One region of the Paenibacillus intestini genome, then DNA from elsewhere that is predicted to be linked to it. Evidence: predicted binding sites of a transcription regulator. Region 1 holds the regulator's gene; each other region holds the start of a gene.
The links. Region 1 encodes Rex, which represses fermentation and respiration genes when NADH is low (regulators of the CRP and FNR family bind a similar motif). Its sites were predicted from a motif close to TTGTGAAATATTTCACAA; they were not measured.
Positions count from the first base shown of each region.

Region 1 (8,071 bases):
AAGGTGTTCGCCGGTTGATGCAGGAAGGTCATGCTCATGCGGTCAAAATGGAAGGCGGCGTTGAGATTGCAGAGACAGTCAAGGCTGTTGTGCAAGCAGGTGTGCCTGTGCTCGGACATATTGGATTAACACCACAATCGGTGAATCAGATCGGTGGTTACCGGATTCAGGGCAAGGATGCAGCAGATGCCAAACGTCTGATGAATGAAGCCAAAGCGCTTGAAGCCGCAGGGGCTTTCGGCATCGTGCTCGAGCTCGTGACGGAAGAAGTGGCCGAGGCAATCTCGAAGGAATTGTCGATCCCGACCATTGGCATTGGTGCAGGGCGGGGATGTGACGGTCAAGTGCTCGTTTTTCATGATGTGGTTCAATATGCTTCACCATACACGCCTAAACGATTTGTCAAAACCTATGGTGATGTAGGAAGTGTGATTCGCAGCAGTATTGAAACGTATGTAAAAGAAGTGAAGGATCGCTCCTTCCCGGCCGAAGAGCATGTTTTCAGTGCAGCGGATGGCGTGCTGGATGGATTGTATGGACAACGTAAAGAAAAGGTGGAAATTCGCTGATGAAAGTCATACGGACGATCACAGAGTTAAGACGGGAACTAAGCTTGATGCGAAAAAAGCAAGCGATCCATTCCGAAGAAACGATCGTTGGACTGGTGCCCACCATGGGATACCTTCATCAAGGCCATGCCAGTCTGATGAAAGCAGCGAGAGAACAGAGCCACATCGTTGTTCTAAGCATCTTTGTTAATCCGATACAGTTTGGCCCGAATGAAGACTTTGAAAGTTATCCGCGGGATGAACAGCGCGATCTTGAAACGGCTCGTGCTGAAGGGGTAGATATCGTATTTATTCCCTCGGTGGAAGAGATGTATCCCCAGCCGACGCAAACGACGATTGCCGTATCCGGGATTACAGAGCGCTTATGTGGCGCATCCCGGCCAGGACATTTTAACGGAGTGACTACCGTAGTATCGAAGCTGTTTAACATCGTGCAACCGCAGAAAGCCTTTTTTGGGATGAAGGATGCACAGCAGGTGGCCGTTATTGAGCAAATGGTACATGATCTGAATATGCCAGTGGACATTATCCCTTGTCCTATCGTTCGTGAGCAGGACGGTTTGGCGCTCAGCTCCCGTAATGTCTATTTGAGCGCAGAGCTACGTCAGGAAGCTTTGGTCTTGTCTCAGGCACTGCGCGCCGCACAGGAGTCGGTGGAGATTAGAACAGCCGTTACAGCAAAAGACATTCGTCGTCTGCTTCATGAACATATTGGCAAATCTGAGCATGCTGTCATTGATTATGCCGAGATTCAGGCTTTTCCAAGTCTGGAGCCTCTTGCAGACCAAGAGGAATTGAATGCATATGATGATCTGCTAATTGCACTAGCCGTGAAATTTGGGAAAACAAGATTGATTGATAATATACGTATTCAAAAAATGGAGGTGCTGTCCCATGTTTAGAACTCTAATGAAATCCAAGATTCACCGTGCTACGGTAACGGAAGCCAACTTGAACTATGTGGGTAGCATTACCATTGATGAAGACCTTATGGAAACTTCGGATTTAATGGAAAATGAAAAAGTGCAAATTGTGAACAATAACAACGGAGCAAGGCTGGAGACTTATGTAATTCCAGGACCTCGCGGCAGTGGCGTCATCTGTCTGAACGGTGCTGCCGCTCGTCTTGTACAGCCTGGAGATACAGTCATTATCATTTCTTATGCCATGATGTCACAGGAAGAAGCGAATACGCATAAACCTACCGTGGTGTTTGTGGACAGTCAGAACAAACCGGTTCAGACGATGAAGAAAGAAGTTCACGCCACGATCTTGTAATCGACTGGGAAGGGGAATGAAATCGGCCCATCCAGCAAAAAATGAGTACAGGTCACTGCACTAATTCATTTTCCAAGGGTGGGGATGCATCGATGTTCCAGCATGTTTTCGCCGAAATGAACGACATGTTAGATGAAATTATCAAGAGCTATCCTTCCGCTGAAGGTCTGAACAAACAGGAGCTGCAACAAAAATGGAATTTGCTCAAACGAATGAGTGACGGGATGCTGGATGAATGGCTAATGTTTGAAGAAAAGATGAGTCAGATTCGGGAAAGGGAGCTGGACAAACCGGCTTCACTTGAGCCGGAGCAGGAAGCAGTGACAGCTTTGCCTGAACTTCATCTTGAATGCTTCAGCCGCGGCCAAGGATATTTTAAGCTACAAATGTATCCGCAGGCTATTGATCAATTCTTACGGGTTGTGAACGATTACCCGGATAGTGCCTTAGCCCGTTTTTATCTGGCACTCGCACACTTAAGTCTGGAGCAGATTTATGAGTCTGAAACCCATTTACAGCAGATTATGCTACTTAAGGGATCAGCAAGACTCAAAGGCCTTGTATGTAATGCTCTGGGCTGTATCCAAGCGAAGCTCTCCAATCCAGAAGCAGCATGCTCCCTGTTCGCACAGGCCCTTCAGTATGACCCGACGTTGACCGAACCTCTGTACAACATGGAAGTTTGCAGGCTGAACAGAGGTAAACTGCAATACGCAAACCAGCTAGGGTGTGTCTGAAAATCTGCACTTGCACTTCAGTCTGTTTCAAGACATGCCCAAATTGCCCTGAATTGAAAAAGACATGTGGCAACAAAAGAACGGTGTTTCCTCCTTTGACATAGCGGCGGAAACACCGCTTTTTTGTCAGTTAATTTTCAAATGTCCTTTTTTTTGCTATGCTGTAACATAGACTGGAATGGAAGGGATCGTATATTGCAATGAAATTTGCCGTTTTGGATTTCGAAACAACCGGCACGCAGTCCGACGGTGAGATCATACAGGCCGGACTTGCCATCATAGACCATGACTTCAGCATAACTCAAATATATAGTTCTTATGTAAATCCGGGTGTTCCAATTCCGCCATTCATCACTGGGTTGACCGGAATTACAGAAGAAGATGTCGCGGATGCTCCATCTCTTGAAGAGATGATGATGGAGATGGTACCGCTTCTTGACGATGTGGTTCTGGTGGGCCATAACGTAGCATTCGATTTTCATTTTTTACAGAATGCACTTGATCGATGTGGATATTTACCGTTTACAGGTCGTATTCTGGATACGATTGATTTCTTGAAAATAACTTTTCCGTCGCTGGGTTCATACCAGCTTGGTTATGTATCAGCCGAATTTGGATTTGAACATGACCGGCCTCATCAGGCTGACAGTGATGCACTGGCAACAGCTCATGTTTTGCTCAAATGTCTCGATGAACTTAGAGAGCTGCCGTTAATTACAATTCAGCGGCTTAGCGACCTGTTTGCACCAGAAGACAGTGATCTGGGATGGTTTTTCGACGGACTACGTGCGGAGAAGGAAGCAGAACCGATTCAGGACCTGGATGGGCATACCTATTACCGTCAGCTGGCGCTTAACGTTAGTGACTGGACGGAAATTGGAGCTCCTCGGGATGAAAGAGAAGCGAATCCGCTGGACGGTGTGACCTTTGATCAGTTTATGGATCAGGTGCGCGCCAACCTCAAAGAGACACTGGATCATTATGAAGAGCGTGAAGCACAGACACAGATGTTTGGCAGCGTGCGGCAGGCACTGGATGAAGAGAAACATCTTTTGCTGGAAGCCGGAACGGGAACAGGGAAATCCCTGGGATATTTGTTACCTGCTATTTATGAAAGTGTAAAACAAGAACAGAAGGTGATGGTAAGCACTCACACCATTAACTTGCAAGAACAACTGCGCGAACGGGATATTCCGATGCTGACGCAGGTGGTTCCTTTTCCGTTCAAAGCTTCCGTGTTCAAGGGGAGAGGCCATTATCTCTGTCTACGCAAATTCGAACACAAAATCAACAAACGTGAATTTGCTACGCCGAAAGAGGATTACTTCACGGCAGCACAGATGATTGTGTGGCTCACACAAACCGAAACGGGTGACGATGAAGAATTGAACCTCAGTGCACGCGGAGGAGATTTCTGGGAAACGGTGCAGAGCGAGTCCGAGTCTTGTCTCGGTAGATCCTGTCCGTGGTTCCGCAAGTGCTTCTATCATCGTGCGAAACATGAGGCGGGACTTTCTGATATTGTGATTACCAATCACTCCAAACTGTTTACAGACGTGAAGGCTGCTCATCAGCTGTTGCCAGCTTATGAAAGTCTGGTCATTGATGAAGCGCACCATCTTGAAGATGTAGCGGGTAAACATTTGGGGCTTCACATGAAGTATTTTACGCTCGTACACACACTGACCCGTTTGTTCAAAGATAGTCGTAATGGTCAGCTTCCCATGCTTCGCTCTCAGTTGTCAGGGCACGAGAACGGTGTACAGTGGGGTTCAATGGTGGATCAGATGTTTCCTCTCGCCGTGGAAGTGAAGGAAATGTGGGATCGTCTGAGCGATGCTCTGTTTGGTCTTTTGCCTGAACGGAGTGATGCTTCTCCAGGGGAGACCGGACAGTTCTCGCTGCGGCTTAAAGCGTCTCAGAAGCCTGCCAAGTGGCAGGAGTTGCAGGATTTGGAGAACCAGATCTATGTGACATTGGGTGATTTGGTTCGTAAGGGTGACAAACTGTTGCTCGAAGTAAAAGAAGATCAGGATGATTATCAGTCCGACAGTCTGATCACTGATATCACCGGGCTCTTGAAAGATCTGACGACGATGAAGGAGAATTTAAGATTCTTCATGCGTATGGATGATGCCAAGACCGTGTACTGGATGGAGGCCAGCGGACAGTTCCGTAGCAAGTCACTCCAGCTATACGCTGTTCCGGTTGATGTGAGCGCGCAATTGAAAGAGATGTTTTTCGATAAAAAGAAAAGCGTTGTGCTTACATCGGCTACGCTGTCGGTGGATAAGTCATTCCAGTTCATGATTGAGCAACTGGGTTTGCAGGAAGCTGCCGACAATAATCGGCTTCTGACCTCGATGCTACCTTCCCCATTCAATTATCGGGAACAAGCTTTGTTAGTAATCCCGCGGGATTTCCCGAGTCTGAAGGGGAGCGTAGGGGACGCGCACTTTGTACAGATGCTGGTGCACTCTCTTGCTGAGACGGCGATTGCAACTCAAGGACGTATGATGGTGCTGTTTACCTCTTATAAAATGCTTCGACAAGTCTATGAACCACTGAAAGAGGCTTTGTCCGGGAATGACATCTCGTTACTGGGGCAAGGTGTTGACAGCGGGAATCGTTCGAAGTTGACCCGACGCTTCCAGGATGCCAAAGCAGCAGTCCTGCTGGGTACGAGTAGCTTCTGGGAGGGCGTGGATATTCCGGGTGAAGCGCTGACCTGTCTTGCGATTGTGAGACTGCCTTTCCAGCCGCCTAACCATCCGCTTCTGGAAGCGAAGAGTGAACTGTTGCAAGAGCAGAAGAAGAATCCATTCATGAAGCTGTCTGTGCCACAGGCAGTCATTCGCTTCAAGCAGGGCTTCGGCCGACTCGTTCGGACAGGCAAAGATCGCGGAATCGTCATTGTGTATGATACGCGTGTAATTGAAGCTTATTACGGCAAGTACTTCCTGTATTCGCTACCGGGACCAAAGATGGAGCATATGCTGACAGAACAGATGGTTCCCCGTATTGCTGAATGGTTAGATCGACCTGCAGAAACTCAAAAATAATTACGATGTAAAGCTATAACATTGCATTGGACTTCACCATGGCGTTAAACTTTGAAGAAGACTTCACAAAGTTCGAACAGGGCAGCGCTTTAATGAACTTATATTCCTAATAATTCGGGCATTCTGTATGAGGACATCATGCATGGATATTGCATGTATACAGAATGCTCATCTTTTCAATATTTATTTAATCGTGGCGATGGTAAGGGGGAGCAAGGATGAAATCGGATAAAATATCAGAAGCGGTAGTACGGCGTCTGCCTGTATATTTGCGTTATTTAAACGAGTTGGTTCAGCGTGAGGTGACAACGGTTTCCTCGCAGGAACTAGGACAGCGACTGGATTTGAATCCAGCTCAAATCCGTAAAGATTTAGCTTATTTCGGTGATTTTGGTCGTAAAGGAATCGGGTATGATGTGTCTTACCTGATCGAGAAGATTCGTCACATTTTGAAAATTGATCAGCAAATTAATGTGGCTCTGGTAGGGGCCGGTAATCTCGGACATGCCTTATCGAATTATAATGCTTATTTGAAGGACAATATGAAAATTGTCGCTATTTTTGATGCGTTTGGGCCTAAGATTGGCAGTAAAATTAATAGCCTGACGGTCAAACCTATGGAAGAACTTACAGAAGCGGTTCAGAAAGATAACATCCGTATCGGGATCATCACGGTGCCGGACACGGAAGCTCAGAATGTTGCCGATCAACTGATTGAATCGGGTATTGAGGCGATCCTGAATTTTGCACCGACGATTCTAAAAACGCCTTCACATGTGCGGATTCATCATGCAGACTTTACAACGGATTTGCTCAGTTTGGCTTATTATTTGGAGAACGGGAAGGAAGATGAGCTTGATGACAACAACGAATAAATGGGTAATCCAAAATGGTAAATTTGCTGTAAATGAAGGTGCCAATTGGACTGTGATTCAAGGGTATATGGTCGTTGAAAATGACAAGATTGTGCATATTGGTGAGACGCTGCCGGATGGTGACGAGAACCTGCCTAAAGTGGATGGAAAAGGACTGCTCTTCCTGCCGGGTCTGATCAATACGCATGGTCATGCGGCAATGTCTCTGCTTCGAGGTCATGGTGATGACCTGGCATTGCAAGTGTGGTTACAAGAAAAAATGTGGCCAATGGAAGCCAAAATGACTTCTGAGGACGTGTATTGGGGAGCATCCCTTTCGGTGCTTGAGATGTTAAAAGGCGGAACAACAGCTTTCCTGGACATGTATGACCACATGGATCAGGTAGCAAAAGTGGTTGAACAGTCAGGAGCAAGAGCTGCGCTGGCTCGCGGTGTCATTGGACTGTGCTCCGAAGAAGAGCAGATGCGAAAGCTCGAAGAGTCCGCTGCGTTTGCGCGTGAATGGAATGGACAGGCGGATGGACGCATCACAACCGTAATCTCTCCGCACGCGCCTTACACATGCCCTCCAGATTACATAGAGAAGCTTGTTCAAGTTGCGCATGATCTAAACCTGCCTCTCCATACGCACATGTCAGAGACGCTTCGTGAAGTGGAGCAGAATGTATCAGATTACGGCATGCGTCCAGTGGCACATTTGGAGAAGCATGGCTTTTTCTCACGTCCTTCACTCGTAGCGCATGCTGTGCATCTCAACGATGAAGAGATCGAGATCTTGGCACGTCATGATGTCGCTGTATCCCATAATCCGGGTAGTAATTTGAAGCTTGCATCGGGTGTAGCTCGTGTTCCCGCTTTGTTGAAAGCAGGAGTTACTGTATCTTTAGGAACAGACGGACCGGCAAGCAACAACAATCTGGATATGTTTGAGGAAATGAGACTTGCAGCTTTAATTCATAAAGGAGTATCCGGTGATCCTACCGCCGTACCTGCCGGGGAAGCGTTGCTTCTTGGAACAGCTTACGGTGCGAAGTCCATCTTCCTGAACGATACTGGAGTTTTGAAAGTTGGTAAAAAGGCTGATTTTATTGCACTCAACATTGAACAGGCTCACTTCTATCCACACACGGATTTGATTTCACATGCAATTTACTCGGCTTCGGCGAAAGATGTGGAACATGTATGGGTAGATGGCAAACAAGTCGTAAAACATGGTGAATGTTTAACACTGGATGAAGAGCGCATTTTGCGGGAATCCCAGTTGGCCTTTGATCAATTGCTTGCGCGTTAAGAGGCAACTTCAATGCGCACTTTTAGGGAAAGGAAGTTCAACTCTTGAAGAAAAAAAAGAAGTGGATATGGATATCGCTGCTCATTCTCGTTCTGATCTTGATTGGGCTTCAGCGATATTACGTCTATGTCACGCAGGATCAGCGGCAGGAAGAAGCATTGGCGATTGAATCGGCACAGAACCAGCTGGGCATTACAGCACCTGATGAACTGCGGAAGTACGTGTGGGGCGAAAAGAGTGGCGCTGACAACATATACTG
Region 1 is NZ_JAURUN010000001.1:63,168-71,238, forward strand. Features, by position in the region: gene panB (3-methyl-2-oxobutanoate hydroxymethyltransferase) at 1-569, shown strand, start outside; gene panC (pantoate--beta-alanine ligase) at 569-1,471, shown strand; gene panD (aspartate 1-decarboxylase) at 1,464-1,847, shown strand; gene J2T16_RS00375 (tetratricopeptide repeat protein) at 1,889-2,584, shown strand; gene dinG (ATP-dependent DNA helicase DinG) at 2,785-5,646, shown strand; gene J2T16_RS00385 (redox-sensing transcriptional repressor Rex) at 5,865-6,521, shown strand; gene J2T16_RS00390 (amidohydrolase) at 6,505-7,812, shown strand; gene J2T16_RS00395 (hypothetical protein) at 7,857-8,071, shown strand, end outside.

Region 2 (8,071 bases), on a different contig from region 1:
GAAAACTATCATGTACCGGAATCGGCTGATCAGGCCGCATTTGATGCGAATGGGCTTCAGATGCCGCTGGTTGTACGTTCACGGTTACCTGGAGATACCATGAAGGTAATGGGATTAAACGGGAGCAAAAAGGTGAAAAATATTTTCATCGACGAGAAGATTCCCCCATCTGTCAGACCACGCATTCCTGTGGTTTGTGATGGAGCAGGCAATGTCATCTGGTTACCGGGTGTTCGCCGGTCCGATATGGCTCCTGTCAGGGAGAGCACTTCCGCAATCCTGTACATGACTGTAGGCGATTCAGCGATTCAGGGGTAGTGGTTATGGTTCAGGTAAGGCTTTCATAGTATAACTTAGGAGGTTCGCACAGTTGCAGAACGACATTCAAGAAGTATTGATCAGTGAAGAAGAAATTCAGAGTAAGGTTAAGGAATTAGGCGCAACACTTAGTGCCGATTATGCTAACCGGAACCCTTTGGTCATTTGCGTGCTCAAAGGTGCGTTTATATTTATGGCTGATTTGGTTAAGAACATAACGGTACCGGTTGAGATGGATTTTATGGCCGTATCCAGTTATGGTGCATCTACCAAGTCATCCGGTGTTGTCAAAATCATCAAGGATCTCGATGTATCCGTTGAAGGACGTGAAGTTCTGATTGTCGAAGATATTATCGACAGCGGACTGACCCTCAGCTATTTGATTGAATTGTTGGAAAACCGCGGTGCTGAAACCGTACGTGTGGTGACATTGTTCGATAAACCATCCGGCCGTAAAGTGGAACTGGAAGCTCACTACACGGGCTTTGATATCCCTGATGCGTTCATCGTGGGGTACGGTCTGGATTATGCCGAGCAATACCGGAATCTTCCTTATATCGGGATTCTGAAACCAGAAATCTACACAAGCTGATATCTAGTAAGGCCGAAGCCTTGAGCTGTTCTTGGCTTCTATTGAGAAGCCATGTCGGGCTATGTTAAAATAATTAAAGTGTCTCGAGAGGAGGTAGGGGATGAATCGGTTCATCCGGAATTCTGGTTTTTATTTGATTCTTTTTTTAGTTGTGGTGGGTTTAGTTAGATTTATCACAGATGGAAACGATGTTATAGAAAACCCTAGATATGATCAGTTTCGTGCTGAGGTTAAAGCCAACAATATCGCCGAAGTGACTGTTCAATTCAATGGTCAGACATATCTCGTGACCGGCCGATACAAACAAGCACCTGATGGGGCCAAATCAGAAAATTTCTCAACGTATATTCCTCCTACGGATGAGGCAATTACCGAACTTGTAGCTGCAAGTGAAGCTAACAAATTTGAATATCATCAGGAACCAATGAAAGGTGACAGCATCTGGTTGACGTTGCTGACTTCCTTTATTCCTTTGATCATTATGTTCCTGCTGTTCTTCTTCCTGTTTAATCAGGCTCAAGGCGGCGGCGGTAAAGTAATGAACTTTGGTAAAAGCCGTGCTCGCCTCTACAATGAAGAGAAGAAGCGCGTTACATTTGAAGATGTGGCGGGTGCAGACGAGGAGAAACAAGAGCTTGTTGAAGTCGTAGACTTCCTCAAGGACCCTCGGAAGTTCGCAGCCGTTGGGGCACGTATTCCGAAGGGCGTATTGCTCGTAGGTCCTCCAGGTACAGGTAAGACATTGCTTGCTCGTGCTGTAGCCGGTGAAGCAGGTGTACCATTCTTCAGCATTTCCGGTTCCGATTTCGTTGAAATGTTTGTCGGTGTCGGTGCATCACGTGTACGTGACTTGTTCGAAAATGCAAAGAAAAATGCGCCTTGTATCATCTTTATTGACGAGATCGATGCAGTAGGACGTCAGCGTGGTGCTGGTCTGGGCGGAGGTCACGACGAGCGTGAACAGACCCTTAACCAATTGCTCGTTGAAATGGACGGATTCGGTGCAAACGAAGGTATTATCATCGTTGCCGCAACGAACCGTGCAGACATTCTGGACCCTGCGTTGTTGCGCCCAGGCCGTTTTGACCGTCAAATTACAGTGGATCGTCCAGACGTCAAGGGCCGTGAAGCTGTACTGAAAGTACACTCCCGTAATAAACCGCTCACGAAAGATGTGAAATTGGACATCATCGCGAAGCGTACAACAGGTTTCTCGGGTGCAGACCTGGAGAACTTGCTGAATGAAGCGGCATTGCTCGCAGCACGCCGTAACAGAAAAGATATTTCCATGCGTGAAGTGGATGAGGCGATTGACCGAGTCATCGTTGGTACGGAGAAGAAAAGCCGTGTCATCAGTGATCGGGAGAAACGCATTGTTGCTTATCACGAAGCAGGCCATACCATTGTAGGATACTTCCTGGAACATGCTGATATGGTACATAAAGTGACCATCATTCCGCGCGGACGTGCGGGTGGATATGTAATCATGTTGCCAAAAGAAGACCGTATGCTCGTTACCAAACAGGAGTTGCTGGATAAAGTAACCGGACTTCTCGGAGGTCGCGTGGCGGAAGAATTGTTTATCGGTGAGATCGGTACCGGTGCATACAGTGACTTCCAACAAGCGACAGGTATCGTTCGTAGCATGGTTATGGAATACGGTATGAGTGAGAAACTGGGTCCAATGCAATTCGGAAGTTCACAAGGACAGGTATTCCTTGGACGGGATATCGGTCATGAACAGAATTACTCGGATTCCATCGCATATGAGATCGACCAAGAGATGCAACGCTTTATTAACGACTGTTATGAGAAGTGTAAAGCTCTCCTTACCAAACATACAAGAGAGATGCATCTGATCGCTGAAACACTGCTTGAAGTGGAGACACTGGAAATGGATCAGATCAAGCAATTGATTGAAACAGGTTCCTTGACACCAAAAGCAGAAGGCGATAACTCAGGAGAAGGTACGCCAAATGAAGGCGGCGAGCCAATCATTGATAACATCGGTGATGTTCGCGTTCGCATTCAAGGCAAAGATGAAACATCTGAGCCACCAGCTGGAGATATTCCAAACGAAGCTCCTGACCTGGATAAGGGCAGCAATGATCCGAATGATGGTGGCTCAAAGCCAACATCTTAATATGTAACATGTCTGGTCATGTGACCGGAATGAAAAGAGAGCCCTTGTGGCTCTCTTTTTTTTGTAGGATTTATTCAAGATCAGAAGAAACAGATAATCAAGAGCTATATGGCGAACCGGATAGCATAAGGGGGAAAAGGCAGTATATCCTGCCTTTTTTCATTTATTGACAGAGTCGTGAACGTTGTGTACATTAGTTGTTAAACCGCTTGTGATTCGTTTCACCAGCGAACATAACGACATAGGTTAGTCCATGAAACAGCGCTTGACGCTGTCCCGATAAGGAGAGGATCACAGGTGGAAGCTCTGGCTTTAGAGCGCAAGGCTGAGATGAATCGTGAGCTGCGTGAGCGGCTGATGGAACTCAAGAAGGAACGTAATGCTATTATTCTTGCTCATTATTATCAACGTGATGAAGTACAGGAAGTCGCAGATTTCCGCGGAGACTCTTTCCTGCTGGCCCAGAAGGCAGCGCAAACAGATGCGGATGTTATTGTATTCTGTGGTGTTCATTTTATGGGTGAAAGCGCTAAAATTCTGGCTCCGGGCAAAACCGTTTTGATCCCTGATGAACGTGCCGGGTGCCCAATGGCAGACATGGTGAACGTGGACGGATTACGTAAGCTGAAGGCACAACACCCGAACGCCAAGGTAGTCACCTACATTAATTCCTCGGCTGAGATCAAAGCAGAAACAGATATTTGCTGTACATCAGCAAACGCTGTTCGTGTAATCCAGTCTGTGGATTCCGAAGAAATCATCTGGGTACCGGACAAAAACCTGGGGCATTATGTACAGCAGCACACAGACAAGAAGATGATCATCTGGGAAGGTTACTGCAATACACACGATATGCTCACGGTAAAAGATGTTGTTGAGATGAAGGCTAAATATCCGAATGCTGAGTTTGTGGTGCACCCCGAGTGTCGCCCTGAAGTTGTAGAAATGGGGGATTTTGTAGGCAGCACAACAGCCATTTTGGAATATTGCAAGAAATCCTCCACTAAGGAATTCATTGTCGGCACGGAGGATGGCACAGGATATCAGCTTCGCCTCGACAGTCCGGATAAACAGTTCCATTTTGCGACCAAGTTCCTGGTATGTCCGAACATGAAGGTGAACAACCTGAAGAAGCTGGTCAAATGCCTGGAGACGATGAAGCCTCAGATCTATGTCCCACCGGCTGTTGCTGATAAAGCCAGAGAATCACTAGAGCGCATGTTACTGGTGAAGTAACATGCGTTACTCTTGCTCCGAGACAGGTGAATAAGATGATACCGCAATATATATATGATTTTGACCTCTCTGCGCTGCCAATGGTGGAGACCGATGTACTGGTGATCGGTTCAGGCATTGCTGGTTTGTTTACCGCAATTAAGGCTAGCGAACAGCATCGTGTTCTGATGATTACGAAGAAGTCTTTACTTGAGAGTAACACCAGATATGCGCAGGGCGGGATTGCGGCTGTTATTGCTGAAGATGATTCTCCTGCGTACCACTTGCAAGATACTCTTGTTGCCGGAGCCGGTTTGTGTCGATCCGAGGCAGTTGAAGTATTGGTTAATGAGGGCCCGGACGGTGTCAGAGAACTGATCCGTCTGGGAACATTGTTCGATCTGGAGAACGGCGAGTTGGCGTTGACGCAGGAAGGTGCGCACAGCCACCGCCGTATTTTACATGCCAATGGGGATGCGACTGGATATGAGATCGTAAGGGCACTCGCTGTTGAGGTTCACGAGCATCCAGGCATTGACGTTTGGGATGAGCACTTTGTGGTGGATTTGATTACGGATCGAGGAGAATGTATCGGTGCTCTGATTCTGAAAGAAGACGGCTCAAAGGTGTTTGTCAAAGCAAAAGCAACAGTGCTCTGCTCAGGCGGTGCGGGACAGCTGTATCGTTATACGACGAATCCGGATGTAGCTACAGCTGATGGGGTAGCTATGGCATACCGTGCGGGGGCTATAGTTCGTGATATGGAATTCATCCAGTTTCACCCGACATCCTTATGTTACCCGGGAGCACCCCGCTTCCTGGTATCTGAAGCGGTACGCGGGGAAGGTGCTTGCCTCCGCAACGTGAAGGGTGAACGATTCATGGAGAAATATCATGCCCAGCTTGAACTGGCACCCCGTGATATTGTAGCTAGAGCGATTGTCAGCGAGATGGAACTGACGAATAGTACCTTTGTTTACCTCGACATTACCCATGAGCAGCCGGAGATGGTGAAGCATCGTTTTCCTACCATTTATGAAACTTGTATGCGTTACGGTCTCGACATGACTACAGATTGGATTCCGGTTGCACCTGCCGCGCATTATATGATGGGCGGAGTAAAGACGGACTTGAGTGGTGAGAGCAGTATCCCCCGTTTATTTGCCTGTGGCGAGGTATCCTCTACCGGCGTGCACGGAGCTAATCGACTAGCGAGCAATTCCTTATCTGAAGCGATTGTATTTGGACGCAGAATCGTGGATCGTATCCATGCGTTGCCGGCCATCGAAGAACCACTTGGAAGAGATGTGAAATCTCAGAGCATGGAGAATCAGAATATTAGCCGTGCAAAAGAACAGCAACATTCCAAGCCGGTATCGGAAAGACGTTTACGTCTGCAAAAGATGATGGTTCGTCAAGTGGGACTGCGAAGAAACGGAAAGAACTTGCAACAGGCAATGGATAAATTGCAACAGGAGTTGTCTTTTTTTGATCAAAGACTTACCCAAAGAGAAGAACTGGAGTATGCGAACCTTCTGACTTGTGCGTGGCTTGTAACCAGCGGAGCGCTGCACCGTGAGGAGAGCCGAGGAGCACATTACCGTGAGGACTTCCCTGCACGAGACGATATAATATGGCAGAAGCATAGTCTGCAGCAGCGAGAACAAGCGATTGTGGAGGAATGGATGTCATGATACTGAACGGATATAATGAGGAACTAATTGAGACGATCAAAGGCTGGCTGCGCGAGGATGTAGGTGCAGGGGATGTCACAACGAATGTGACCATTCCAGCAGGTAGTGAATCCAAGGCTGTGATTCATGCCAAAGATCATGGAGTCATAGTGGGCATGACGATTGCTGAGCTTGTTTTTCAAGTCGTAGATCCAGAGCTCCGTTATACGGCAAAGGTAAAAGACGGTGATACAGTCACTCCTGGCACCATATTGGCTGAAGTTGAAGGGAGTACACATTCGCTCCTGACTGGGGAACGGCTCGCACTTAATCTGTTACAGCGTATGTCCGGTGTTGCTACCCGAACACGTTCCTACGTAGATGCTCTTGATGGATTGAAGACCAGACTTGTCGATACGCGCAAAACAACACCAGGCCATCGCTTGCTGGAAAAGTATGCTGTACGTGTGGGGGGCGGAGCCAATCACCGGTTTGGACTGTATGATGCCGTTATGATCAAAGACAATCATATTAAAGGTGCAGGTAGCATTACAGAAGCTGTGCAGCGAGCACGGGCAGTTATTCCGCATACGATGACGATTGAAGTTGAAACGGAAAACATTGCTCAAGTACAGGAAGCCTTGCAAGCTGGGTCAGATATCATTATGCTGGATAACATGCGGCCTGATCGGATGCGAGAAGCAGTCGCTCTGATTCGTGAACAGGCTCCGCATGTGAAGATAGAAGCATCCGGCAATGTGTCACTTGAAACGATTCGAGGAATAGCGGAAACGGGTGTGGATGTAATTTCGGTTGGCAGGTTAACCTATTCTTTTGAGAGCCTGGATATCAGCCTGGATTTAAACGAAAAGAAAGAGGGGTGAACCTCCTTGATTCTAGTCGTAGACGTGGGCAATAGTAACATCGTGCTCGGGGTATATCAGGGCCGTGAACTGTTGCATCATTTTCGTCTGAGCACATCTCGTCAGTCCACAGTGGATGAATACGGCGTATTGATTTATAATTTATTTCATATGTCCGGTATTTCTGCCCGAGACATTGAGGGTGTCATTATTTCATCAGTGGTTCCGCCACTGGTGAGTGTCATCGAAACGATGTGTGTGAAATATGTGGGCAAAAAGCCATTGCTGGTTGGGCCCGGTATCAAGACCGGCCTGAATCTACGATATGAGAATCCGCGTGAAGTAGGGGCGGATCGGATCGTGAATGCTGTGGCGGCCGTGGAAAAATACGGCGGCCCGCTTGTGGTCGTTGATTTTGGTACAGCCACGACGTTCGACTGCATTGACGAGAAGGGCCATTACCTTGGCGGTGCGATTGTACCCGGTATTCACATTGCTACCGAAGCTCTTTACGAGCGAGCAGCGAAGCTACCGCGAATTGAGCTGGAGAAGCCGAAGAAGGTGATTGGGCGCAATACCGTGCATGCCATGCAGTCCGGCATCATCTATGGTTATGCTGGCCAAGTGGACGGCATCGTAGAACGAATTCGCGAAGAGATGAAGGCTGAACCTATGGTTATTGCCACAGGAGGTCTTGCTACTCTGATTGCAGAAGAAACCCGTAGCATTGAGAAAGTTGATCCACTGCTTACGCTTGAGGGGCTACGTGTCATCTACGAGCGGAACCGGGAAAGGTAGACATACAAAGGGCGGCATACAGCAGGCTGGGATTACAGCTTAAATGTTGAGCCGTTTTTTTCTGTTAGGATATTAAAATGACACGCCAAAGGAGGCTGAATGACTTGGAAAACAACAACAAACATGACCGGTTGATCCGTGGTACAGCGATGAATGGAAAGGTAAGAGCGTTTGCCGTTCAGACCACAGAACTGGTAGAAGAACTGCGTAGAAGACATGATACGTTTCCCACGGCTACAGCAGCTATGGGGCGTACAGTAACGACAGCAGCCATTATGGGTGCCATGCTTAAAGGTGATGAGAAACTAACTATACAAGTGAACGGAGATGGCCCAATAGGCCAGATCGTAGCGGACGCTAATGCCAAAGGTGAGGTGCGCGGTTATGTTTCCAATCCGCATGTACATCTGCCCAGCAATCGTTTTGGTAAATTGGATGTAGCTGGGGCGGTGGGTACAGAAGGTTTCAT
Region 2 is NZ_JAURUN010000017.1:44,109-52,179, forward strand. Features, by position in the region: gene tilS (tRNA lysidine(34) synthetase TilS) at 1-318, shown strand, start outside; gene hpt (hypoxanthine phosphoribosyltransferase) at 371-910, shown strand; gene ftsH (ATP-dependent zinc metalloprotease FtsH) at 1,011-3,053, shown strand; gene nadA (quinolinate synthase NadA) at 3,351-4,289, shown strand; gene nadB (L-aspartate oxidase) at 4,325-5,962, shown strand; gene nadC (carboxylating nicotinate-nucleotide diphosphorylase) at 5,959-6,825, shown strand; gene J2T16_RS27090 (type III pantothenate kinase) at 6,832-7,602, shown strand; gene hslO (Hsp33 family molecular chaperone HslO) at 7,680-8,071, shown strand, end outside.
Region 2: a site for Rex is predicted at 3,263-3,280, ahead of nadA (quinolinate synthase NadA). Genes of this name have one in related genera too.

Region 3 (8,071 bases), on a different contig from region 1:
GGGTGTCTAAACGCAAACGTGTCCATACCGGCTCCAAGAACAATCATCTGTTTCACGCCCAGCGCAGCTTCCTGCAGCATCACCTGTTCACTATAGGCAGAGCGAGCCAGCGTGATCGGTGACAGCTGGACTTGGGTTATCCATTTTAATATCTGATTTGAATCACCCCTGAACTGATGATCCGCATCCGGGTGAAAGAAATGAATGCCTCGTATCATGTTTTCGCTAATTGTTGCAAACTCTTCTGAAGTGATCAGTTTTCGACTTACAAAATCATTAAAGATAAGTGGTTCATCATGCTCCGTATGGTAGGCTCGGGCAAATGCTGAAATCAGAGACGTTATACTGGACTCCTTCTTCTCGCTCATCACATGTTCCTCCCGTATCAACAAAAATAAGGTCCCCCTGGCCAGGAGAACCTTAGTATATACGGAAAGTTTATATATGTAAATTATAGCATATATAATTTATTTTGTCAATCTCATTTTGAGATAGGATCACCAGAATCTATATTATTTCAGTCGTATCAGTTCATTAGATTCAGTACGTCCATTTTTTCCTTTTTGTTTAGAGTATCCTATGCGTCCATGCCGTATTCACGAGTCTCCCGGTTACGGTTCAGCGCAGCATGTAGTACAAATCCAAGCAGGGCTATTGCAGCCGTCCCGGTTGCCAGCCATGCTACAGGGATTAAGCCCTGTCTATCATACATAACCCCCATCGCATACGGCCCAATTACACGTCCAACCGCTCCAATTCCGCCCGAGACACCGATGTAAAAAGGGGCTGCCCTCCCCGCATGCTCCGATATAAATGCCGGTGTTGCCGGTGAGATTAACATCTCTCCGAAAGTAGCGAGCACCATCGCAAGTACCATGCCCGGATAATTGTACATCGTGATCATAACAATGTAGGCGAGCCCATAAAATACGGCACTTGCTGTCATCTGGGCGCTGGAGGTACGAGCCATCGTACGTTTTATCCAACTGGTGAATGGTTGCCCCACAAAGATCAGCACCCCATTAAGTGTCCAGAGCAGACCGTACATTCTTTTCTCCAATCCTTCTGAAATAATATACGGGGATACGCCTGTATTCCAAATCGAGTTTCCAAATAAAAGGAACAACACGCCCAGACTCATAAACAGATACAGCCGAGTGTTCCCCAGCAGTGTCCAGATGCCCGGACCGTCTGGTACGGTTTTGCGTTTCGTCAGCTGTACTTCTCCCTGCTCCGGCTCCGCCCGGGACAGATAAAACCAGAAAAACACTGCAAATCCTGCTGAGGTCACCCCGTTTAACACAAAGCTCAGATGATATGAAAAGTCAGCGAGAAATCCGCTAAGCGCCGTTCCAATCGCCACACCGATGTTGTTCGCCACATAAATAATGTTAAACAGTTCTCCGCGCCGCTCGGCAAACCGGAAGCCGATAAACGCTTGAATTGCAGGCAACGATAATGAACTGAATAACCCAATCCAACCCATTGCACAGATAAAAACAACCCAGTACGCACTAATCCAAGGCAATGCGAACAATCCTGCCGCGTTTAGTGCAAGCGAACCGATGATTAGTTTTTTCACACCTACACGATGGTATAGAGAGCCACCAAGCAGCTGTCCAAAAATACCACCCAGAGATTGAATCAAAATAACAAAACCTGCATTTGCCATCGTGCGCCCCAGCTCGTCGAATACATACATAGTCGTCAGCGGCCACATGAGAGCACTACCCGTGGCACTCACCATGCTTGCCAGCAAAAACACTTTCACTTCTTTTGGATAGTTATCCAGCCATCTCAACATTTTACCCATACTCCTTACATCTTCTAGCCTGACATACCCTTACCATTGTCCGCACAAAAGGCTCCCGCACACGTGGCACAACTCGCCACGGCGGAAGCCTGTAAGTTAAAGATTTATAATATGAATCTATATTACATCAAAACTATCTGGCTGCAAGCACATTCATTGCCGCTTCACTTCAACAGTGGCCGAGAAAAAGGTAGCACCGTTCCCCATATCCGACAAGCGGCTGGATGTCAACGAGTTGGAGCGCTGTTTTTTGCCCTCGCCGTCCCACCACAGTCCTTGGCTGATGACCGTTCCCGGAAGCATGGCATCCGTCACTTTGGCAGTCAGTTCAATACGTCCGCGTTCATTCCACACCACAACCGCATCGCCATCCCGCACATCGCGGCGAGACGCATCTTCTGGATGAATTTGCAACAGCGGTATCTTCTCCAAACGTTGATGTTTAGCTGAATTACCAAAGCTGGAGTTCAGGAAATTATGGTTTGGCGGCGACACATACATTAGTGGATACGCATCCTCTGGACCAGCAGGATTCTCTCCATCAAAACCTTCAACTAACGCGGCGTATGTCGGTAATGGCGGTAGTCCCTTCTGTTCCATCTGCTCGGAGTATAATTCAATCTTGCCTGATGGCGTAGGCAGATGTTCCAGGAAAGATTCGTGGGCCGACATGTCCAGCTTCACAAACCGCTGTTGCTTCAGACGATCCAGTGTAATCCCGTTCATATACGGGTTCTCCGTGCCCTGAAGTGCATTCTCAATCATTTGCTCCGGCTTCTCACCAAAGATGTCCGCATCATAACCCATGGCTTGGCCAAGTAACGAGAACAGCTCCACATTGCTTTTACTCTCGCCGATTGGCGCGATCACCGGCTCTTGTAGCTGGACATACTGGTGCCAGTAGGACAGGTATAGGTCTGTTGATTCAAAAGATGATGTCGCTGGCAGCACAATATCTGCATATTTTGCCGTATCCGTCATGAACAGGTCATGAACCACCGTAAACAAATCCTCCCTTGCAAAACCTCGCTCCACTCGTTCCGTATCCGGTGCTACCACCAGTGGATTGCTGCAGTAAACTAACATAGCCCGGATCGGCTGCTCCGCTTCCAGCAACGCTTCGCCAATCCGGTTCATGTTTACGACCCGCGGATTGGCATTTTGCCTTAGGTCAGGCCGCTCGAGCGCGTCACCGTTGGTGCTCCCGTAGCTGTTCGTGCGAACTGCACCGCCGCCGCGCTTCAGCCACTGCCCTGTAATCGCAGGCAAGCAGGCGATACTACGCACGTTCATGCCTCCATTGTCATGATGCTGCAAGCCATTGCCAATGTGAATATGAGCGGCCTGCGCTCTTCCGTAGAGCTGTGCCAGCTCCACAATCGTTTCTTCCGGCACGCCTGTAATGCGTGCTACGCGCTCCGGTGTGTAACTACGGACATGCTCGCGTAGCGCTTCGTGTCCCACGGTATATTTTTGCATAAACGTTTCATTCGTCAGTCCTTGCTCAAACAGCACATGCATCATTCCCAGTGCCAGCGCACTGTCCGTACCCGGATAGAGCGGGATGAACCAGTCCGCCCATTGTGCCGTACGATTTCGGTGAACGTCAATGACAACGATTTTGGCACCGTTCTTACGAGCCTTCTCCGCCAGTACAACCTGATGCATATTGGTGCTGACAATGTTCCCACCCCACACCACAATCAGGTCTGCATGCTCTGTATCCTCAGGCAACGTGCCGTGGTTGGCTCCCATCGTATATTTCCAGCCTGTGTTACCGGCAGCATTACATATCGTCTGCTCCAGCACGCTTGCGCCTAGCGCATTGAAGAAACGCCGATCCATGCCATCGACACCAAGCACACCCATGTTACCGTAAAAACTATAAGGGAGAATGCTCTCAGGTCCATACGTTGCAGACAAGTCTTTGAACTTTCCTGTAATTTCCTGAATCGCTTCGTCCCAACTGATACGCTCGAACTTGCCTTCACCTTTGGCGCCGACACGTCGCATCGGATATTGAAGTCGCTCGGGATGATACACCCGCTCCGTCATATTTCGAACTTTATTACAGATCGCACCTTTCGTAATCGGGTGATCCGGATTACCGGTGACCTTCGTAATTTTACCGTTTTCTTTATGTAATAGCAGACCACATGTGTCAGGACAATCGAGCGGGCATACCGCTGGAAATACACCATTCTCCTGTTCAATCATCATTGGGCTCCCCCTCTTTCAATAGCTATCCCTATATCATATCCCGTTCAGTGTTATAACGTAAAGAGAACAGAATAAATCGGCCAAATCTTCAGCATTGCTGGGTAGCATGTTATGAGTGCAAACTGGTCATTCCATTCAAAAATTTTAATTTCGAAAAAAGTTTTCTGCCTATGATTCATTCTCTGAACCCTAGGGTAAATTAAGAACAAGGCATTAGGCTGGTGTTTCCCCACTTCCTCCTCATGCCATATCATGGACCACTCCCGAAATTCGCCATGCTCAGGTTTCGTTCCCCCGAACCTTGTCATGGCGAATTTAATTTTGGGCAAAAAAAAGATGGCCACCTCCCATCTCCCCACGATCAACCCTGTCGTGAAGCGATGAGATGCACCATCTCACTTCGTTATTCCGTATTCTTACAAATATGATGCTACAATGCTCCTAAGTGTCGACTCTCCCATAAATTACGCCTGTTTACTCCACATCGCTCTGCCTTCTGCTTCCACTGAAGAAACCATAGCAGGAACAACCGTCTCCGGCTTGGCCGCTGGCTCTGTTTTACGCAGATATACCATCCAATACGCAGCCGCTACGAACAACGCTCCACCCGTTAAATTACCTAGCCAAACCGGAATAAAATTCATGACGTACTGGCCCCAGGAAAAGTGCCCCTCAAAGATCGCCGCTGGAATCAGAAACATGTTGGCCACAACGTGCTGAAATCCGATAGCCACAAACGCCATCGTTGGAAACCAAATACCCAGAATTTTACCGCTCATCGTATCGGCTGCATAAGACAGCCAGACAGCCAGCGCTACCAGCCAGTTACAGCCTATGCCTGAAATAAAAGCCTGCAGGAAGCTGTCATGCAATTTGTGTCCTGCCATATCGACAACTTTGCTCAGGTATACACCCTCTGCGGTGAGCCCAAGCACATGACCAAAGAAAAAGGCCACAAACAATGCACCGAGCAGATTACCCACGGTCACAAGTAGCAGGTTCTTCAACATGCTGGCTGGAGAGATTTTACGTGTGATTGCAGCGAGCGGTACAGCCATCATATTGCCAGTTAACAGTTCTCCACCACCAATCAAGACCAGAATCAGACCTACCGGGAACACCGCCGCTCCGATAAACGTTGCAATGCTCCCCCACTCCGCTGGTGCAGATGCAATTACGCGAATATCGAGCAGAAACCCAAGCGCAATAAAGGCTCCCGCCAGGAAACCAAGAATCAGCACAGAAGAAACCGGATTCTGTGCTTTCTTAACACCAGCCTGCGCCGTATATTGTGCAACCTCCTGAGGTGTTTTGGTCGCCATATGTCATCCTCTCCTTTGTCTTCTATCCGTTCGCAAATCATTGAATTCATCTATGATTTTATTGTATCTCGACCTTGTCGAAAACTTTGTGCAAATAATCACAAAGTAATCTAAGAAGATGATTCAATTTGCTACTTAGACGACAAAAAAAGAAGACTGACGATATGATCGCCAGCCTTCCTTCTGTCTTTATTTTATGATGTACCCAATTTTAATATCGTTGCTAGCCGCCTACATTCATGACTTACCTCACCGAATTACACCAGCGCTGGCGCTTTAACCTCTACCGGAGGCAGGGCTTGCAGACCTGCTGTGTTCAGGAAGTTCCAAGGTTTGTTGTAGTGCGGTTGGAAGAAGAAGTCGATAAACGCCAGCTCATCCACCGTCATGTTGTTCTGAATACAAACCGAGATCGTATTGATCGACTGCGTCAGATCCACTTGTGACATTACCTGTGCACCGACAATCCGGCGAGTCGCTTGTTCGTAAACCACTTTAAGCAACAGTTTCTCAGCCGTTGGCATGAACTCAGGACGGTAGCTGTCTTCCAGAACAACCGATTCGACAACAAGCCCCTCTTCTTTAGCAGACATCTCGGTCATTCCTGTTCCTGCAATATTTTGCTCATAAATTTTGATGCCCGATGTGCCCTGTGTTCCCATATAAGGTGTCGTTGGACGAACCAGGTTTCTCGCTACGAGTGTACCCATCCGCACGGCGTTTGTTGCTAGTGGAATGTAAGCCGCCTTGCCGGTTGGATTGTAGTGGATCGCACAGCTGTCACCTGCAGCAAAGACGTCTTCCTGACTAGTTTGCATATATTTATCAACGATAATTGCACCGTTTGGCAACATATCCACTTGGCCTTTAAGCAGCTCCGTATTTGGACGGAATCCGATGCAAAGAATGACCAAGTCAGTCTCAAACTCCCCTTTGGATGTGATGACTTTGGTTACTTTGCCGTTCTCGCCCGTAAATTTCTGTACGGTTTGACCGAGAGCCAGTTTAATGCCTTTATTCGTGAGCGTATCTTCAATTCCATCTGTAAATTCAGGATCAAGGTATTTGTTCAAAATACGATCCACGCTGTCGATCAGCGTCACTTCTTTACCGTTCATCTGGAATGCCTCGACCAGTTCAACACCGATGTATCCTGCGCCGACTACAGTAACACGTTTCGCATCTTTGGCTTTTTCGATAATGGTGTTGGAGTGATTGTAGTTTTTGCAAAGCAGGATGTTATCCATCTCGATGCCTTCCAGCTTCGGTACAACTGGCCATGAACCTGTAGTCATGATCAGTTTGTCAAATGCATCTTCAAATTCTTCCCCGGTTTGCAGATTTTTAGCCCGCAAGGTGTGGCCTTTGGCATCCACTGCTGTAACTTCGTGAAGCATCTTGGTCACTACCCCGAGATCTGCCAATTGATTCGGCGAAGAGTAGAACAGGCCGTCAGGGTCTTTGACCACTCCACCTACGTAGAGCGCAATACCACATGACAGGAAAGAGATATTATCATTGCGTTCATATACAGTAATGGTGGCATCCGGGTATAATTTGGCGGTATTTACGATGGCTGCTGTTCCTGCGTGTGTACATCCGATGACTGCGATTTTCATGAGAGTTCCTCCTTGGAGTATATAAAATAATGAGTTTAATAAACATGGTTGTGGTTGTGAAATAATTCACTATTCATTCGGTAGATTGCATGTGATTTATTTCACTTTATACACTCATTATAATGTGATCTTTTTCACATTGCAATAGGTTTTGCAAAAATAAATTCAATTTCCTCATAAAACATGCGACAGTTCTACTTTTGTCTTAAGTTCGCCATAGATTATTATACGTTATAAGTACGGACCCAATCTTATTTTCACTGCTTACATTTTCCCCGAGTTGCCTATTGCTTATGCCCTCCAAATCATTCAAATTCCGTTTTAGCGCAGTGCCAGCTATCTTCTATCGAACACAATAGGCAGGATGAATGAACAAAATGCGAAAATGGATGCCATTTGAAATTAAAGGTTGATTTCTTTATTGGTAAGCGCTTACAATATAAAGAATCCTTTTATTGGATTATATGATATATATGTTCCATATTAGTTCGGGAAAATAATAGCTTAAGGAGGCGTTCACTTGAGTAAACCTAAATTGTTAGCCCCATTACGCATCATACCCGTTGCACTTTCTATGGCCATGGTCACTGCCGCATTGGTCACTCCACATGCCGCTGCTGCCGATGTTAATGCTTCCTCCGCCCCAGTGACAATTAAAACCGAAGTGTTGCCGAGCCAGAAATCCAGTTCTACCCTTGTAGATGTGTCCTCTTTGTTGCAGAAATTCAGGGATATAAGCAACTTCGCGACTGGGGATCTCGCCAAAGATACGGCTTATGCACTGAATATCGTATCCTGGCAGATGCCGCACGGCGGCTTTTACAAAGACATGGAGAAACAATATGCTACCCCTTGGAATGGTGTAACGGAACGTTCTGGCTGGAAAGACCCGAGCGGTGTTGAGCTTGGAACCTTCGATAATGATGCTACAACATCGGAAATCCGCTTCCTGACTGAAATGTATGTCAAAACCGGTAAGCCGATCTTTAAGGACAGTGTCCGCAAAGCCGTTGATTTTATTCTCGTGTCACAGTACCCTTCGGGTGGCTGGCCTCAGGTCTATCCTAAACGCAGTAATTATTCGGATGCCGTAACGT
Region 3 is NZ_JAURUN010000004.1:207,303-215,373, forward strand. Features, by position in the region: gene J2T16_RS14195 (class I SAM-dependent methyltransferase) at 1-368, opposite strand, end outside; gene J2T16_RS14200 (MFS transporter) at 578-1,801, opposite strand; gene J2T16_RS14205 (molybdopterin-containing oxidoreductase family protein) at 1,967-4,030, opposite strand; gene J2T16_RS14210 (formate/nitrite transporter family protein) at 4,498-5,355, opposite strand; gene J2T16_RS14215 (FAD-dependent oxidoreductase) at 5,613-6,974, opposite strand; gene pelA (pectate lyase) at 7,495-8,071, shown strand, end outside.
Region 3: a site for Rex is predicted at 5,442-5,459, ahead of J2T16_RS14210 (formate/nitrite transporter family protein). Genes of this name have one in related genera too.

Region 4 (8,071 bases), on a different contig from region 1:
TTTCTCCGCCATAGCCTTGCCCTGAGAGATACAATCCGGAACGCCAATTCCGCGGTAACCTCCGCCACCAACGTACACTCCAGGCATAACATCTTCCAGTAACTTCTCAACCTCTGCGATTCGTTTTAGATGCCCGACTTGATATTGGGGCATGGATAACGGTAATCGGTTGATCTCTGTAAAAACAGGCTCTGCGGAGATCCCCATGGTATCCTGTAATTCGCGGCGTACTTCAGCAATGATTTCTTCATCGGTAAGCTGATGACTCATCGGTTCACGGCCGTATTTCCCCACATATGCTCGCAAAAGAATGTGACCTTTCGGCGCTGTATGCTCCCACTTAGATGATGTCCAGGTGCAGGCTGTAATTTTGCGTTCTTCCTTGCGCGGTACAACAAAGCCGGATGCATTCAGGGAAACACCCACATCCTGCTCGCGATAAGCAAGTACGACGTTCATCACCGAAGCATACGGGATCGCACGCAGGTGTTCTGTAATCGCCTCATGCTCATGTGCAAGCATATCCGCTGCTGCATACGCTGGAGTCGCAATCACTACCGCATCCGCCGCAAGCGTCGTTCCATTGTTAAACTGAACCGTATAACGTATAGTGTCTTTTCCTTGCTCTTGTTCTGCTTTCGACACACGGGAAATTTCCGTGTTCCTGATCAAATGCGCTGTGGAAGAAAGTGTCTGTTCAAGTTGCGTTACCACACCTTCCAGTCCGCCCCGTGCACTCAAAAACATGCTTCGAGTGGCCGTGCCCGATGGTTTTGATGCGGGTTTGGGAGCTGGACGGGTTGCCGATATAGTTGTAGGTTGTGACGTAGACTCCGTTGTGGTTTGAGCCGTAGGCTTGACTGTTTGCTTCGGGGCGCGGCTTTTTCTCACACCCAGCATGCCCACGATCAGGCTACGGTGTTTTTGCTCCGTTTCCTGTAGCATTGGAAACGTTGCTTGTACACTCAGTCCGTCCGCATTGCCAGCATATATGCCTGCCAAGAGCGGCTCGGCGATCTGCTCCAGTACTTCATCGCCAAGGCGTCTGCGTAGCAGTTGCCCCAGGGACTCATCCTCCCTGCTCGACCTCCGCGGCAAAACAAGATCTGCCGCTGCTCGCACCTTGCCCCGAAGGGACAATAAACGAGTTGTTACGAAGGGTTTCCACTTCGTAGGCACACCGAGCATAAAGCCATCCGGGATCGGATGCAGTTTATTACGATAGGCGATATAGCTATGCGACACCCCTGGACGCGTACCAACGAGTTCTTCACCCATACCGAGCTCCTGCATAAGCTCAATGATGGAGGTTTTCCGTGCGAGAAAAGAATCGGGCCCCCGTTCGATCACGAATCCATCCCTTTTACCGGTGTGCACATGTCCACCGAATCGATCATTTTTTTCAACAATAATAAGTTCTGCTGCAACATCATTCGCTCTGCAAAACTGTTCGATATAATAAGCTGCGCTCAATCCGGTAATGCCACCGCCAGCGATGACAACTTGTTTCGTGCGTTGATTATCCATGCTACACTTCCCGCCATATAAACTTTAACGCAGCGCCGCCGGGATATAGGCACAGGAAGGATCACTGGCCATATAATCTCCCGTCATTGCGTACGCTCTTGCTCTGGAGCCACCACACATCGTTTTGTACTCGCAGACTGCACATTTTCCGTTCAATTTCGACTTATCCCGTAAGGTCTGCATCACCGGTGAATTCCGGTACACCTCAATTAGCGACTCATTCTTCACATTACCGCACACCACGGGCAAGAAACCGCTAGGATAGACGTCCCCCGTGTGACTGATAAACACAAACCCGTCCCCATCATTGACCCCTTGCGGTGCACGTCCCAGCATATCTTTGCGTTTGGCGAGACCCTTGGTAAGATCTGCATGATTTCCTGCGCTCTGCTCGGATTGAAGTTCTAAGCCTTGCTTGGAGTTCTGCTCTGAGGCCTGTTCTGCTCCTGCTGTCCGTTGCTGTATCATTACTCGTCTGTAGTGAGGCGCCTCCGTTGATTTCACACCGTAAGGCATCTCATGAGCAAGCTGCACCATCCACTTCATGACCTGTTCATGCTCTTCCGCTGTGATCATATCTTTCTCCTGAGCTCTGCCTGTCGGAATGAGGAAAAACAGACTCCACAGCACAACGCCCATCTCTTTCACCTTACGGCTGATGGCCTCCAGATCGTGGAGGTTATAACGGGAAACGGTCGTGTTGATTTGAATCGGAATGGCTGCTTCCTGCAAAAATCGAATGCCCCTCATCGTCATATCATAAGAACCTCTGGTTCCGCGAAAATGATCATGGATCTCGGCCGTTGACCCATCCAGACTAAACGCCCAGCGGGATAAACCGACTTCCTTCGCTTGCATAATTGCCGCTTGAGTGACCTTCGGGGTGGCACTAGGCGTCATGGACACGGGTAGCCCCTTCTCCCGAATCGCATACTCCGCCAGTTCAAACAGATCTGGCCGCATTAGCGGGTCACCCCCCGTGAAAACAAATAATGGTTGTTCCTGCATAGCGGCAATATCATCTATCAGCCTTTTTCCCTGTTCGGTGGTCAGTTGACGTGGATCAGCCCGATACTGGGCCTCTGCCCGGCAATGCACACATTTCAGCGTACATGCCCGGGTCACTTCCCAGATCACGATGAACGGATATTGGGTATAATCACGTGGCTTCATCTGCGGCCTTAACTGCTGCATTTGCCCCTTGATCTGTGGCATCGTCATCCATTCTCCCCCTATCTACATGCCATTAAGTGTAGAGCAGATGTCGGGTCAGGAAAGTGAGAAGAATCACAAAACGGACATAACGATCACACGGCAACGAATCAGTTAAAATAAAAAGGCGACCTCTCCCGAATCCTGCTCGGAAAAGATCGCCCTATGAAAATATCTATATGTTATAGAAATTAGTTGCCCCAGTATTGCTTCGCAATTTGCTGACCCTGATGAATCTTCGCCCACTGCTGGGCTTCGCTCAGTTCGTTCCCGCCATCACAGGAGGCAAAACCACATTGGTGAGACAGCAGTAGCCTATCTTTGTCAATGATCTTGGAGGCTTCGTCCAGCAGACGAACCACGCGCTCCTCATCATCGAGCGTACTTGTTTTGGAGGACAGCAGACCCAGTACAATTTCTGTATCCGGTCTGTCTTTGAACACTTCCAGCGCTTCGATGGAACCCGCACGATCATCATCCCACTCCAGGAAGAAACGATCATACTTCAATTGCTTCAGGAACAGATTCGCAATCTTCACATACGATCCGCCGCCCATGTTACGGGAGTCATAGTTGCCGCGGCAGTTATGTGTCCACATTTTCAGACCCAGACTATGACCGAAGTCAATGACCGTATTGTTGATATCAATAAACTCCGTGGCGAGACCCTGTACTTCCTCTTGATTAATATGCTCTCCGGTAAAAGGCGAGTTCGGATTGTCATCGGCAAACAGCTCCCAGAGACAGTCATCCATTTGCAGAATTTTACCACCCGCAGTTGCAAACTCCTGCACAAATTCCTTATAAGCACTTACCAAGCCGGCTTTCAGCTCCTGTGTATTCTGGTATACGGCATCCTTGCCCCCAATGTTGTCCGACCACGATAATTCACCGAAAATATGGGACGGCGATGGAATGCAGAGTTTGGTCTGCTGGTCACCCGCTTGGTCTTGTAACTGCTTGAACAGTTGAATGAAATGATGATTCTTGCCGCTCAGTTGCCCCGTAATACGCAGCCCGATATCTTTACGTGTTTCATATTTAGAAGTGCCGTCCACATCCCGGAAAAAGTACCCATGATCCGCAATATACCGCTCCACTCCGCCAAATCCCCACACAAAATCGAGATGCCACATCGATTTGGAAAATTCGCCGTCCGTGATAACAGACAAGTCGTTCTCGATCTCTTTTTGGATCACTTGTTCAATCGCTTTCGTCTCACATTGCTGGTATCCTTGAAAGTTTTCATAGAATGGATACTGGATATCATCCCGGTGTTCAATCTGTGTTTTATATGTCAGCAGCTCTTCCGGCCGCAATAAACTGCCTACGATCTGGAACTTGTCAGTCATGTAAATAACCCCCTCGTTGTATATGATTATCATATCACGCGGAGCGGGGTTAGAAGAGATACCAAAAAAGTATGACTGGTTATAGCTTCAGGCTATAACAACTGGGGAACAAACACATGTATGCTCTTCAATTTTGATGTTTAGTTTTTAGTCTTTTCCCTCTATTGAAATCGTCTCACAGTCATTGAATATTGCAAACCGCTCGAAACATTCCTTCACCACGGCTACAAGTTCTTCGGTTGGCTGCATGTCTTTTTCGTACCAGACATGTTTAACAACAAGCCTTCCAGATTTCCGTTCCACGATAATCTCGGCTCTCCCAATGAACCGGTCTCCATACAGTAAAGGCAACACATAATAACCAAATTTCCGTTTGAGAGCTGGCGTATAGATCTCCCATTTATAGTCGAACTCAAACAATGCATAAATAAGCTTTCTATCCCACATTAAATTATCCAGTGGAGCAATTAATTCGCAACGCTCTTGTAACTCCGGATTTTGCAGTATGTGTTCAATCATAGGTAAGTCTTCTGTCCGGCAGTATAAACGTTCCTTGAGTTGTTCTACCTCAACAGCAATAATGCGATCTTCCAGCAATAGCTCATGAAAAGCCCTGTTCCGCTGCTCTGTCTTTAACCCCCATATATTAAGCCAGGCATCGGATGCACGATTCCACAGTAAACCAACCGCACCGATTCGGCGCAATACTCTCCACTTGTGATGATCTAATTCGTTCAATAACGGTTCCGGAGCGTGCAATAAATCAGATTGTATGTGCTTCTCAGCCAGATCATAATATTTACGTGTTCCTTTTTTATGATGGATAACCAGTTCACCTGTCGAATACATCTGCTCCAACACCGAGCGCGAAACATTGTTCCCACTACTCCAGTGAATGGCTGAACGCCAAGTGAAATCTCCTTCTAGTTGCAATGCATTTAATTCATTCGAACTTACCGGACCAACTTGCTGTATATAATCCCGTACTTGCCTTGTGAGCGTCTCCATCTGGGGATAGCTTTCGGCATGCTGTCTGGCCGCTTGTCTGTACCGTTCGAAATAAGGCCAGTCCTCAATAGATATTATAGCGAGATTCTTATCGGGATAATCCATCAGTAATCGATCTTCATACAATAACTCTTCAAGCATGTTCTTGCTAAATCCACGAATGCGTGACTGCAATACTAACTCGGCATTTTTTCCACAGATATCGATAGGATCATATTGAAGGCAACCAACCTGTCTTGTAAATTCCATGACCCCTGACTTTAAGACATATTGATGCTCCCCCAATAACCCATGCTTTAACAATAAAAACCGCCTGGCTTGCCGTCTGGTTAATTGTATCATTGGACGTATTCACCCCTTAACAAGTTCAACCACAGTAATCCCCCGAATATGTATAAAATATAGTATTAACAAAACGTATGTTCTTATTATATCTTATCTTTGTTGAAGTATAAAAACAATATGTAGTACAAAATACTTTGTTCTAAACCGCTCTACATTACATTCTCTACCCTTTGAGCTTGCCGATGATAACCTTTGGTTGGCTAAGTTACAGCGTTGCGGTCTGATAAACACAAGTAGACCGCCCCTTACAAAGGTCGCGGTCTACTTGGTCGTGTATGCTCTTGTTTGAAGTCCACCGCTCTTAGAAGCGGCTATTTCGGCAAAGAGTCGTGTTACAGCACGGCTCTCTTTGCTTTATAAGCTGTTTGTAAGCTTGATTTAACATGCGAAATAACGATTTCACACTGTCCTGCGGCGCAGTTCGTAAAAATACTGCACGGCAGAATGCTTCATTTTAATCGAATCCGACATGTTCAGAATCCGCTTTTTGCCCACCCGTCTGTCGATCAGCGCCAAAATATTGAGCAGAATGTCATTGCTCTCCAGATTGTCCTCGATTGAAGTGGCCAGAAACATTGTTGCTACCGACGTAAAATTCGATTTGCTCAATGCGGCTTGAGCCGATAACAGTTCCTTAGCATGAGATGTGCTTTTTCTACCTCGCACCATGATCTCAAGTCGTTCTTCCGGCACAGCCCCTTTCGTTTCTTTACGAATGGCTTCAATCTCTTCCATACTTACAGGAATTACGATATTGGGATCATTCTTGATCTCCTGATCGGTCTGATACCACCGTATGGGTGTCGTCGTATCCGCCATATTAAGGATATTCTTCTGATCCACGGTCAGATAACCACTCCCTGATTTATCCGGTGAATAGCGGTAACTGGTTGCCCGGTACGCTACTGTGCCGGCCAGTGCGGGGCTAAGGAAACTCTCTAATTGTTGTTTTAATTTACTCCAGGACATAGTTCCTCCTATTCTCAGAAAAGCTTCAACAGAACATTTACATAAAGTATAGCACAGCACAACGATACGCCCCTCTAATAGCTACAGCACAAAAGAATAGTTCACCTTTGAAGTCATCTGGGTCTTTCTTGAAGTTTTTATCTCCATGACTCACACATTTTCTTTTGTTGATGCTATCATGAAGATATTCAGATATTTATAGCGAATTTTGTAGATTGGGGTCAACTTCATGTTCAGGGATATTCTGCGAGTCAGTTCTCGTACGATCTTGCTTCACATCATTTTTGTCGTTGTTATCGGTTTGGTCATAAGCTACGCCGTGATGTCTGCACCAGATTCCCCTCCCGTTAAAAGCGAACAAGGCATACTCGATTTAACTCAGGGTCATATTCGTACAAATCCTGTAAAGTTAGAGGGAGAATGGACATTTTACTGGCATCAGTTGCTTTCGCCTGAGGATATACGAAGTCGTATGGAAATGGGTGAACAGTCTGACCGATATATCAATATACCTGGATCATGGCTAGGCTACCAATCGGATGGTCAAGAACTGACAGGAGAAGGCTTTGCCACTTTTCGTCTGCTCATTAAGCTTAGCGAGCAGGACAGAAATGAGCGACTTGCGCTGCGGTTACCTACCATTTTCCATGCTTATAAACTATGGGTGAATGGAGAACTGCTTGCAGAAGCAGGTAGGGTTGGTCAGGACAAAAGTAACATGACACCGCAATTGGCAACAAAACTGGTGTTCTTCCAGCCCGAGAGCGATACGGTAGAACTCGTGATGCAAGTATCCAATTTCTATCATAATCGTGGCGGTATCACCAAAGAAATAGAACTAGGTGGCAGTAACGTATTAACGGTCCAGACTAAACTGAAGGTTGCCACAGACATGTTTATAACAGCAAGTCTGCTCGTCATTGGCTTATATAATCTGATGTTGTTCTTGCTCCGCCGTCAGGACAGAGCACCGTTATACTTTGGTCTGTTTACCTTGTTGTTTGGCATCCGATCCATGCTGAATGGCGAGCTGATGTTTACACAATTTTTTCCTGATTTTCCGTGGGAATTGCAGTTTAAAATGGAATATCTGACTCTTTGTCTTGGTGGGTATGTCATTACCAAGTATTATGAATGTATTTTCCCGAATTATGTCTCACGATGGTTCCGTCTTGGCAGCCGAATCGTAACGGGATTACTCTGCCTGGTTGTTGTCATAACCCCTGCACTGATCTATACCAAAATGTTAATGTTGATTGGTGCGGTCGTTGTTCTTCATATGGCATATCTGATGGTTGGGCTAGCCAAAGCGGCTATGCAGCATATGGAGGGAGCTCTGATTTTCCTGCTCGTATCCGTGGTTGCTTTGGTTACGGTGATTAACGACTTCTTATACTTCAATGAGTGGTCGCCAATCGGAAATACTTCTCCGGCAGGTCTGTTGATATTCACGATTGCACAGCTGATTCTGCTTTCTTCCAGATTTACAAGGGCAGCAACAAACGAGGTGCGGATTGCCCATGAGCTTCAGGAAGCGAATGACAGGCTTACCGATATGAATACCAATCTGGAGCAACTGGTGAAGGAACGTACACATGCATTATCTGCGGCTCACGAAGACCTGCGTAAGTCGTATGAGCAGTTACTCCGCTCAGAGC
Region 4 is NZ_JAURUN010000013.1:84,012-92,082, forward strand. Features, by position in the region: gene hemG (protoporphyrinogen oxidase) at 1-1,527, opposite strand, end outside; gene J2T16_RS25190 (TIGR04053 family radical SAM/SPASM domain-containing protein) at 1,552-2,742, opposite strand; gene J2T16_RS25195 (cobalamin-independent methionine synthase II family protein) at 2,931-4,091, opposite strand; gene J2T16_RS25200 (winged helix-turn-helix domain-containing protein) at 4,239-5,348, opposite strand; gene J2T16_RS25205 (SF0329 family protein) at 5,844-6,413, opposite strand; gene J2T16_RS25210 (ATP-binding protein) at 6,643-8,071, shown strand, end outside.
Region 4: a site for Rex is predicted at 2,803-2,820, ahead of J2T16_RS25190 (TIGR04053 family radical SAM/SPASM domain-containing protein). Genes of this name have one in related genera too.